DNA from 3 places in the Shewanella sp. 10N.261.52.F9 genome. Region 1 is predicted to be linked to each of the others. Evidence: predicted binding sites of a transcription regulator. Region 1 holds the regulator's gene; each other region holds the start of a gene.
What was found. Region 1 encodes LexA, which represses DNA repair genes until DNA is damaged. Its sites were predicted from a motif close to TACTGTATNNNNATACAGTA; they were not measured.
Positions count from the first base shown of each region.

Region 2: a site for LexA is predicted at 1,802-1,821, ahead of dinB (DNA polymerase IV). Genes of this name have one in related genera too.
Region 3: a site for LexA is predicted at 1,890-1,909, ahead of AB4298_RS12740 (LexA family protein). Genes of this name have one in related genera too.

Region 1 covers NZ_JBFRNX010000008.1:218,258-221,512, forward strand. The annotation lists gene plsB (glycerol-3-phosphate 1-O-acyltransferase PlsB) at 1-322, opposite strand, end outside; gene lexA (transcriptional repressor LexA) at 916-1,536, shown strand; gene AB4298_RS06795 (cell division inhibitor SulA) at 1,533-2,069, shown strand; gene coxB (cytochrome c oxidase subunit II) at 2,542-3,255, shown strand, end outside.
Region 2 covers NZ_JBFRNX010000023.1:374,031-377,285, forward strand. The annotation lists gene AB4298_RS15965 (aminoacyl-histidine dipeptidase) at 1-604, shown strand, start outside; gene dinB (DNA polymerase IV) at 701-1,777, opposite strand; gene AB4298_RS15975 (methyl-accepting chemotaxis protein) at 1,985-3,255, opposite strand, start outside.
Region 3 covers NZ_JBFRNX010000017.1:99,780-103,034, forward strand. The annotation lists gene AB4298_RS12730 (hypothetical protein) at 86-535, opposite strand; gene AB4298_RS12735 (hypothetical protein) at 532-1,242, opposite strand; gene AB4298_RS12740 (LexA family protein) at 1,924-2,331, shown strand; gene AB4298_RS12745 (Y-family DNA polymerase) at 2,334-3,255, shown strand, end outside.

The sequences.
Region 1 (3,255 bases):
GGCGTTTGAAGCAATCAATATATTGCTCTCCACCTTCTCGTTGGCCAAAAAGTGGCTTACTGCCCTCTAAACAAACAACTCTAGGCGCTTTAACACCATTAACCTCCAAGTCCTCATAAGGGCTTGGTAATCCGAGTTTGGCAGTCATTTCACTCAAAGCCGCAATATCACTAACGGACTCCGTTTTCATGACATAGGCGAGTGGCTTACTCGGATCAAGATTGAGATCGTCAAATGGATCGTGAGGCACAACAACAGTGTGCACCAATTTGCGCTGCAACCAGCGTAAAGATTTAAACCAAAGAGAGTCTTGTTTGGACATGTTTATATGCAATGTTAGTCGCTTCTAATAAGGCGCTAGAATACCAGATATTGAAACGCTTTGCGCGATTGTATTGTTTATACACATAATCCGACTTGTATATTTATAGAACAAAGACTTACAAACAAAAAATGTAAAAACTGCTGATAACACCCAATTAAATTACGTTCATGCTTATTTCATCTTGTTGACCGTCCACTGTGCCATTAATGTCATAGAATCCTTTTGTGGGATCCAGTTGGAAATGAAACTACCTCTAATGTTAAATCAATAGTTTAACGACTAAAATCCGCATAACTACATTGTTTCTTACCGAGATAACATGAAATTATCCGCAGCAATCCGGAGACAATGAAACTGATCTATTCAACCAATTAAGGACGCTAACCAGCATCAAACGGCTGTTAAGCCAATTACCGAGTACCTCTCTAGTGGATATCGGATGAGATAGAAGTTATCAATTTCATATCGCTGGATTTATTTCATTTGAAACTGGATCCCACACCTAGAAAAAAGTTATATCTGGTTATTACTTGCACTCATAAAATTACTGTATATACTGACAGGTACTGTATAGAAAGACAGGGTTAATAATGAGACCACTAACACCACGCCAAGCAGAAATTTTAGAGCTAATTAAACGTAATATTGCTGATACAGGCATGCCACCTACCCGTGCCGAGATAGCTCGACGTTTAGGTTTTAAATCTGCCAATGCTGCCGAAGAGCATTTAAAAGCGCTAGCCAAAAAGGGCTGCATTGAAATTATGCCGGGCACTTCGCGTGGTATTAAATTAACCCAAGAAAGCACTGAAGAAACCGATTTAGGTTTACCACTTATCGGCCAAGTGGCCGCGGGTGAACCTATTCTGGCTCAAGAACATGTTGAACAACATTATCAAGTTGACCCAGCAATGTTCCGTCCTGCTGCAGACTTCTTACTGCGAGTTCGCGGTGACAGCATGAAGAATATCGGTATTCTCGAAGGTGATCTGTTAGCTGTGCATAAGATAGAGCAGGCTCGAAATGGTCAGGTTGTTGTAGCACGAGTCGAAGACGATGTTACCGTTAAGCGTTTTGAGAAAAAGGGCAATAAAGTTTTCTTACACGCTGAAAACGAAGACTACTCACCAATTGAAGTGGATCTAGCAAACCAAAGTTTAAGCATTGAAGGTTTAGCTGTTGGTGTGATCCGCAATGGAGACTGGCAATGAATAAACTAATGGGAACAAGCCCGCGCCACCCAGGTCTTTGGCAAGATATGCCATCGACCACATTGGCAAACAATCCTATCAACGACATCACGACTATGGTTACCCAAACCCAAGGCCGTGATGAACTGAAACAGATTAGTGCACAGCTTTCGCAGCTAAGCCAACAGGGTCGCTGGATTGTACTCATTAGCCCGCCAAATATTGGTTATAAACAAATGTTAGCCGCAGCGGGTGTGCGTATGGACAGAATTTTATTAGTCCACGCAAAAGATGAAGTTGAAACCTTATGGGCAATGGAAAAGGCGTTAACTAGCGGCACTTCTAGTGCAGTGATTACTTGGACATCCTCACTTGATGCTCGCGATAGCAGACGATTACAAATTGTGGCAAAAAGTGCTCGTGCAGCAGGCATTATTATCGAGAACACTCTCGATAATAATACTGAAAATGTAAATGGTCACTTACCAAGTAGCGCAATTAACATACAGGATAATGCTTTTTCACAAGCTTCTCTGTTTGGTGGCATCCATTAATAAATTTTGTTGCTAACCTTGCTAATCTATTCTTTCTAGTAAAGAAATACAGTAATAAAAAAGCTCTCATATGAGAGCTTTTTTATTTCCGTTATTCGGTAAATCAATCGAAAAGTGATCTTGATCAATATTTAAACACCAAGTAGTGTAGGAAGTGATAACAACGATATTTTGTTATATCCGAACGATTTAGTCGTCGGTCTTTAGTTTGATAACAAACAAATTATGATTCAAATTGAGACTGAAATCGGCCTGATATATTTCAGCCGTAGGTGCCAATGTGGTGATACAAAGCAGTAGTAAATACTGAATATACAATAGTCGCTGTCGTAATTAAGTTAGTACGACAAGTTTGACAAAACCACTCGCGCACTTTGAAGTCATCGTTGCTTTTTTGGGAACTGAAGAGTTTACATAGAGCAGAGACTTACTGTGTGACTCTTCTTTGTCTTGTTGACAGAGGAGAAGTCTAGTGAAGCAATTGTTGTATAGTGTGCTAGCGCTACTATTTACGCCCGCGCTTGTTGCATCAGAAATGCCACTTAATATGACAAAAGGTGTTACGGATATCAGTGGTCAGGTCTACAGCCTCCACATGATAATTCTCTACATCTGTTGTGCTATTGGTATCGTGGTATTTGGCGTAATGATTTATGCCATGATCAACCACCGCAAATCTAAAGGCGCTGTTGCCGCCAATTTTCACGAAAGCACTAAAGTCGAGATCTTATGGACTGTTGTGCCTTTCATTATTCTTATCGGTATGGCCATTCCGGCAACCAAAACACTGATTGCTATGGAAGATCCCAGTAACGCCGATCTCACCATTAAAGTGACGGGTTCCCAATGGAAGTGGCATTACAGCTACTTCGATAAAGACATATCATTTTTCAGTTTACTTTCGACTCCGAGGGACCAAATTGAAGGCAATGCAACTAAAGGCGAAAACTACTTACTGGAAGTTGATAAGCCATTAGTGCTGCCTATTAACCGTAAAGTGCGCTTTTTAATGACTTCTGAAGACGTTATTCACTCTTGGTGGGTACCCGCTTTTGCCGTTAAAAAAGATGCTAATCCCGGTTTTATTAATGAAGCATGGACCAAGATTGATAAACCTGGGATCTACCGTGGTCAATGTGCTGAGCTATGCGGTAAAGACCACGGTTTTATGCCCATTGTGGTTGAA
Region 2 (3,255 bases), on a different contig from region 1:
AGTGCGCGAAGAACTGGCAATTGCCGATCCAGGTACCCTACTCACGCTTGAAGAAATTCCAGCCGAAAAGCAAGTGATGAGCGAAGATTGTCAGCAGATCTTAGTTGACCTGCTAAACGCTTGCCCTAACGGCGTTATCCGTATGAGCGATGAAGTTGCAGGCGTGACCGAAACCTCGCTTAACCTTGGTGTGATCAGCACTGAGAACGACAGCGTACAAATTCTTTGCCTTATCCGCTCATTAATTGATTCTGGCCGCAGCGAAGTTGAAGGGGTATTAACCTCACTTGCCAACCTAGCTGGTGCAAATGTTGAGTTCAGCGGTGCATACCCAGGTTGGAAGCCAGACAACAGCTCACCCGTTATGGCAAGCGTACGTGAAACTTACGAAGCGATTTACAACAAAGAGCCGACTATCATGGTGATCCATGCAGGCCTTGAGTGTGGTCTATTTAAGAAACCTTATCCAGAGATGGATATGGTCTCAATTGGCCCGACTATTCGTTACCCACACAGCCCAGACGAAAAAGTTAATATCACTACAGTAGGTCTGTATTGGAAGCTGTTGCTAGCAGTACTAGAACGCACTCCAGCTAAAGACTAATTAACCGCAATTAGTTTTAAAGCACGAACAACAAAGGCTACTTAGCTATTGATTAGCAGTAAGTAGCCTTTGTTATTTATCAAGAGAAATTAAAGGTTAAAAACCTAAATCCATTTGGCTAGTGTCGCCACTTTCGCTCTCTACTATGGTTGTATTAGGTACCAAACCTACTGATACCCCAAGCAAACGAATACCGCGTTCATGTTGTCGCTCCATCGCTTGTTCAAGTAGCTGATAAAACAAGTTTACCGAGATCTCGTCGCTACGATGCTCAATCGTAGTTTGCTTAAAGTCTTCAAACTTAAGCTTAACCACCTGTTTATGGATAACTCTGTCTTTGGCACTACGGCTAACACGTGCCCCTAGCTCTTGAATAAGTTGCGGCATCACTGCACGGCACTGCTCAAGAGTATGAATATCTTTTGCTAAAGTGGTTTCTACACCCACTGATTTACGTTCACGATTAGGTGAAATGCCACGCTTATCTATACCTTTTGCTCTCTCTATCAATACCGCGCCAAACTTACCAAAACGTTCAATTAACTGGCCTTCAGGAAAGGCTTGAATATCGCAGCAAGTGTGTAATCCAAGATCTGCCAACTTTTTTGCAGTAACCTTACCCACTCCGGGAATTTTTATTAATGGCAAGGTTTTCACAAACTCATCAATCATCTCTGGCCGGATCACATATTGTCCATTGGGTTTATTTAAGTCAGACGCTATCTTGGCAAGAAACTTAACTGGCGCTATGCCTGCCGATGCGGTTAAACCCGTCTCGGCTAATATGTCTGCACGAATCGCTTCTGCAATTAATGTCGCTGAACCTTTACAGTGTGGACTATCAGTAACATCCAAATAAGCCTCATCTAAAGACAAGGGTTCTATTAAATCTGTATAGCGCTCAAATACAGCACGAATTTGACTGGAAACCTCTTTATAGACTTGCATTCGTCCAGGAACCAAGATTAAGTCTGGGCATAACTTTAAGGCATATCCGGATGCCATAGCCGATCGCACACCAAATTGACGTGCTTCATAATTACAGGTGCTGATCACCCCGCGGCGATCACTGCGGCCACCAACTGCAATTGGTTTCCCTCGTAACTCAGGAAAGTCGCGCATTTCCACTGCGGCGTAAAAGCAATCCATGTCGACGTGAATGATTTTTTGCAAGCCAATATCCTCCGCCAAGAATATTACTGTATATAAAAACAGTATTCAATAAAAAGCGCACCACAGCGTTTGTCGAAGATCAATTCGGAGCTAATAATCGAACATTTCCATATTGCCTATAGCCGATTTAATAACCTTATATTTTTAATAATCTAAGCAATAAAAAAGGAAGCCATTGGCTTCCTTTTTAGTCTATTTAAAATCCATTTAGATCTTAAACTGTTTAATATTCTGGCCTAATGACTCGCTGACCTGAGCAAACTCATCAAAGTTATGTGATAAAGCTTCACTCGCTGCCAGTGATTCGTCAGATAGTGTACGTACATTCTCAATATTACAGGCAACCTCTTCAGCAACAACGGCTTGCTGACCCACGCCAGCGGAGATCTCGATAGTCTGCTGCTGAATAGCTTCAATTGCATTAGTAATACTATCTAAAGCAACTTCTACTTTAACGGTAAGGTCTTGACCAATATTCGCTTGCTCTACTCCCGCCTCCATCACTTGCTCAGCCTCATTGGCATTTTGCTGCAGTGTTTGAATAATCTCTTGAATATTAGCGGTTGAATCTTGAGTGCGTGATGCAAGAGTTCTCACTTCATCTGCCACCACTGCAAAACCACGGCCTTGTTCACCCGCCCTCGCCGCTTCAATTGCAGCATTAAGTGCCAGTAAATTCGTTTGCTCAGCAATGCCTCGAATAACATTGAGCACTTCACCAATTTGCTCTGAACGAGTACGCAGTTGTTTGACGACTTTAGCAGCTTCAATCACTTGTACAGATAATGACTGCATACCTTGCGTCGCCTGCGCTACAATTACGCTGCCCTCACTCGACTGCTCTTGTGCTTTGTCAGCAAATTCACTGGCACGTTGCGCACTGGCAGCCATCTCTTGGCTAGTGTGCGCCATTTCTGTTGCTGCGGTCGCAACCGATGCAATCTCTTGCTTTTGCTGACTCACTGACTCCAATGCCCGATCACTAACATCTGAGGCAGCTGCAACACCTTGCTCAACTTGCAGAGTGAGTTCGCGGGTTTCTTGCAGCATGCCCTGCACTTTAGCCGCAAACTGATTAAAGGCATCACCTAGCTTACCTAATTCATCTTCACGATTGATATCGATACGCTTTGCAAGGTCGCTGTCACCTTGTGCAATATCTTCCATCGCGAGGAGTAGATTATTAATCTGCTTTCTAAATGGCAGCAGTGTTGCCCATACAGTAATACCAACTAAAGCCATAATTAGAATAGATAACAAAATCGAACTAACGATAGCATCGGTAACAGGGGCTTCAATCACATCGATTGGTAACATAAACGCAAGGTGCCATTTCTGCTCCGGGTATTCGCCACCAACCTCTACAAAAATGACCCGCTGAGCTTCACCTTTAAATACAACCTCTGCAAAACCCGAAGCCTGAGACTGCATCTGCATATTAAGCGCGGCAAAACCACTTGATTGTTTAAATTGACTAT
Region 3 (3,255 bases), on a different contig from region 1:
ATAACGCCCAATTAACGGGCAAAAAATTGTTGGCTAAAATTAGCGACGAAGGAGCAAAAGCCAACTATTTTTTGTCCCTGTTTAATTACTTGTTAGATTTATTTTCAGTATCAGGTTCTGTGACAATATTTCTAATTTTTTTGCTAATTTCTTCACTTTCAGAGTCGAGAGACATATTTTCCAATACTTTTTGAAATAAGTTTGTGTACATCTGCTTAACCTGCCAATCAGGTATCCCTGCATTAGTCTTCTGTTCTTCAATAAACTCCATAGCGTTAACTATAGAGGGATCTATTTGTTTTCTTCGTAAATATGCAGGTAGGTTCATTGAAAAAACTCCTAGTCCCATCAGATGCCATATTTTAATCGCTGAAATACTTATAAATTCAATTGTTTTAAGAGCGGGGCTGAATAACCCTATTAAACCATCTAAAATAACACCAATAAAAACCCCAATACTAGTACCTCGAGGATTTGAAACAAATAAGATATTAAGTGCCTTTCTAATAAATATTGTTAGGTCGTCTTCGTTCATATTTTAACTCCGTCTGTAATATGATCTTTGCTTTCTTCTTTTTTTAATTCAGGATTTGGTATTATTTTTTTAAGCCCGCCTGAATCATTAAAGTCACTTTTATTTGCGTGAGCTGTAATAAAATTAATTATTTCTCTTCCTTCAAATGAGTTAGTTCCATACAAGCCTTGCTTCACTCTGTACTCGATTAACTTATGGTCTATATGCATCCCTAGCATCCCTATTCCTACAACTGAAAATACAAAACCATTCAGTTCAAGCTCGAAAAATAAAGAAAGGCCTAGATTTAAAATAAAAGTTATAACTAAGAAAAACTGAGCTTTAGATGAGTTTTTTAATTTTTCACCTAACATAAGGCCAACAATTGTTTTTGATTTCTTTGACTCTTCAGATGCCTTTACAATTTCTTCTGATATCATACTAATGGAAGAGAGTAGACTTGAATTTACTTTTAAAGCGACCGTTCTATATATCCACTTTTTTGGTATGGTACCAAGTATGATTGCATCAATTGTTCTTAAATATGCTTTTACATAATTCAGTGAACTACTTGGCTTTAGTAACTCTAAAAGAGCTTTATGAATATTACTATTTTTAAGTAGATCATATCCTTTAGCTGCTATTACTGCGACAAAAATGCTTATTCCAGCGGAAGACCACCACTCATTTTTTAAAACTTCTGAAACAACTTCGACAATAGTTGACATAAACTCCCTCATAAATCTAACAGCTTATTATCCAGCGTCTCGGATAAATCCCTGCACTTTTTTAATTTACGTCAAAGTTAGCAACGTAACTCATTGATGTAAAGCAGTTAATCTTGCTGGTGTTAACAAATTTGAATTTACCTTCTCCGCAAAGTAATGCAGAACATTTATCGGGTCTCTTGTAAGATTAAAGCGGAAATCTAACTGCATGATAAGCAAGTGCTATTTCAGATGTTAAAAATTTATCGATGCAATTATTTTACTTTTTAGCATCGATAAATCTGTCTGATTCATCAAGCTCATTATACCTGTACAGGATTACAGTTATTTTAGTTTGCTATAGGAAGGTAGAATCGGAAGAATTGAGCTTAAAGAAAAAAGACAGGCATTACTTATGGTGTACGCAAAACCTTTCACATTAGCTTTTCTATAGTCAAAGCTTACATGTGCCATTTACCATTTAGATTCGTGAAAATAATATTGGGGCATAAGTGAGCCAGCGAAGATCTCGCTAACTCGAAAGTAGAAAGACATGGGCGAAAATTTATGCTGACTAATTTTGTGCAAAACGTCTTATACGCCCTATCTCGTGACGTTTAGCCTGAGAAGCTGCAAACTTTATTGTGACTATCAATGAAAAACCGCTACACTGTATAAATATACAGTTTACGTTGTTTTTGAATGAATATTATCCCAATTTCGGCCAGTGCAGGTATTACAGGCTTTGAATCTCCTGCTACCGACTATAGACAGCTTCCACTGAGCCTTGATGAGTTATTGATTGAGCACCCAAGCTCAACATTCATCGGACTCGCCAATGGTGACTCTATGGAAGGCGTTGGTATTTTTGATGGCGATATCTTGATTGTTGATAGGCATGTTGATGTGCGCAATCAAGATATTATCGTTGCTAACTACAATGGCGCATTTGTGTGCAAGATTATCGATAAAGTAAACCGACTGCTTTTGTCTGCCAACGAAGCGCACATGAGCACACCTATCCTTGAACACGATACCTTTAGTGTTGAAGGCGTGGTTATACGCTCAATACGCTGTCATCGTAAAAGCCCTATTCTTGAGAATGATTAATCATGTATGCGCTTGTCGATGCCAATTCTTTCTATTGCAGTGCTGAACAGGTTTTTAGGCCTGAATGGCGTAACCGCCCCATCATTGTGTTGAGTAACAACGATGGTTGTATTGTTGCAGCCAACAGATTGGCGAAAGAAGCGGGAATTAAAAAGTTCGGTCCTTACTTTGAAGCCAAAAGGCTGTGTGAGCAAAAAGGTATTATCGCGTTGTCTTCAAACTATGAGCTTTACGGCTCTTTATCTGCATCTATGATGGAGGTGATTGGCCGTTTTGCCCCACAGCAGCATATCTACAGTATTGATGAGTCTTTTTTATCGTTTAAGCACTGCTACCCCGCTATACCTTGCCTAACTGAGCACGCATTAAAACTTAGGCGAGCCGTTTGGAAAGAAACGAGGTTGCCTGTTTGTGTTGGAATTGGCGAGACACTTACTTTAGCCAAAGTCGCTAATCATGCTGCAAAAAAACTCCCTGGTTATAATGGCGTTTGCGCCATTACTAACAATGAGCAACGTTCAGCAATTTTAAAAACCATGAAAACCAATGATGTCTGGGGCGTTGGCGGCCGCATAGCTAAAAGGCTCGCTACAATGAACATTCACAATGCTTATGCCTTGTCACAAATGAAAGCCGGCATCGCCAGAAAGCAATTCAGTATTGAACTTGAACGAACGGTACGAGAGCTAAACGGCGAAGTGTGCAAGACTTGGGATGAAGCAAGAGCTGACAAGAAACAGATATTTTCAACTCGCAGTGTTGGCAACAGAGTGACTGATTTGCCTTCATTATGCCAAGCATTAAGTAAACACGCTTCAACTGCAGCCGCTAAAGCAAGAACCCAAGGTTCTCTGTGCAAAAGCATGCTGGTGTTTGCGTCAAATTCACCTTTTGATGAACAACTAAACGGGTTTAAATATCTGC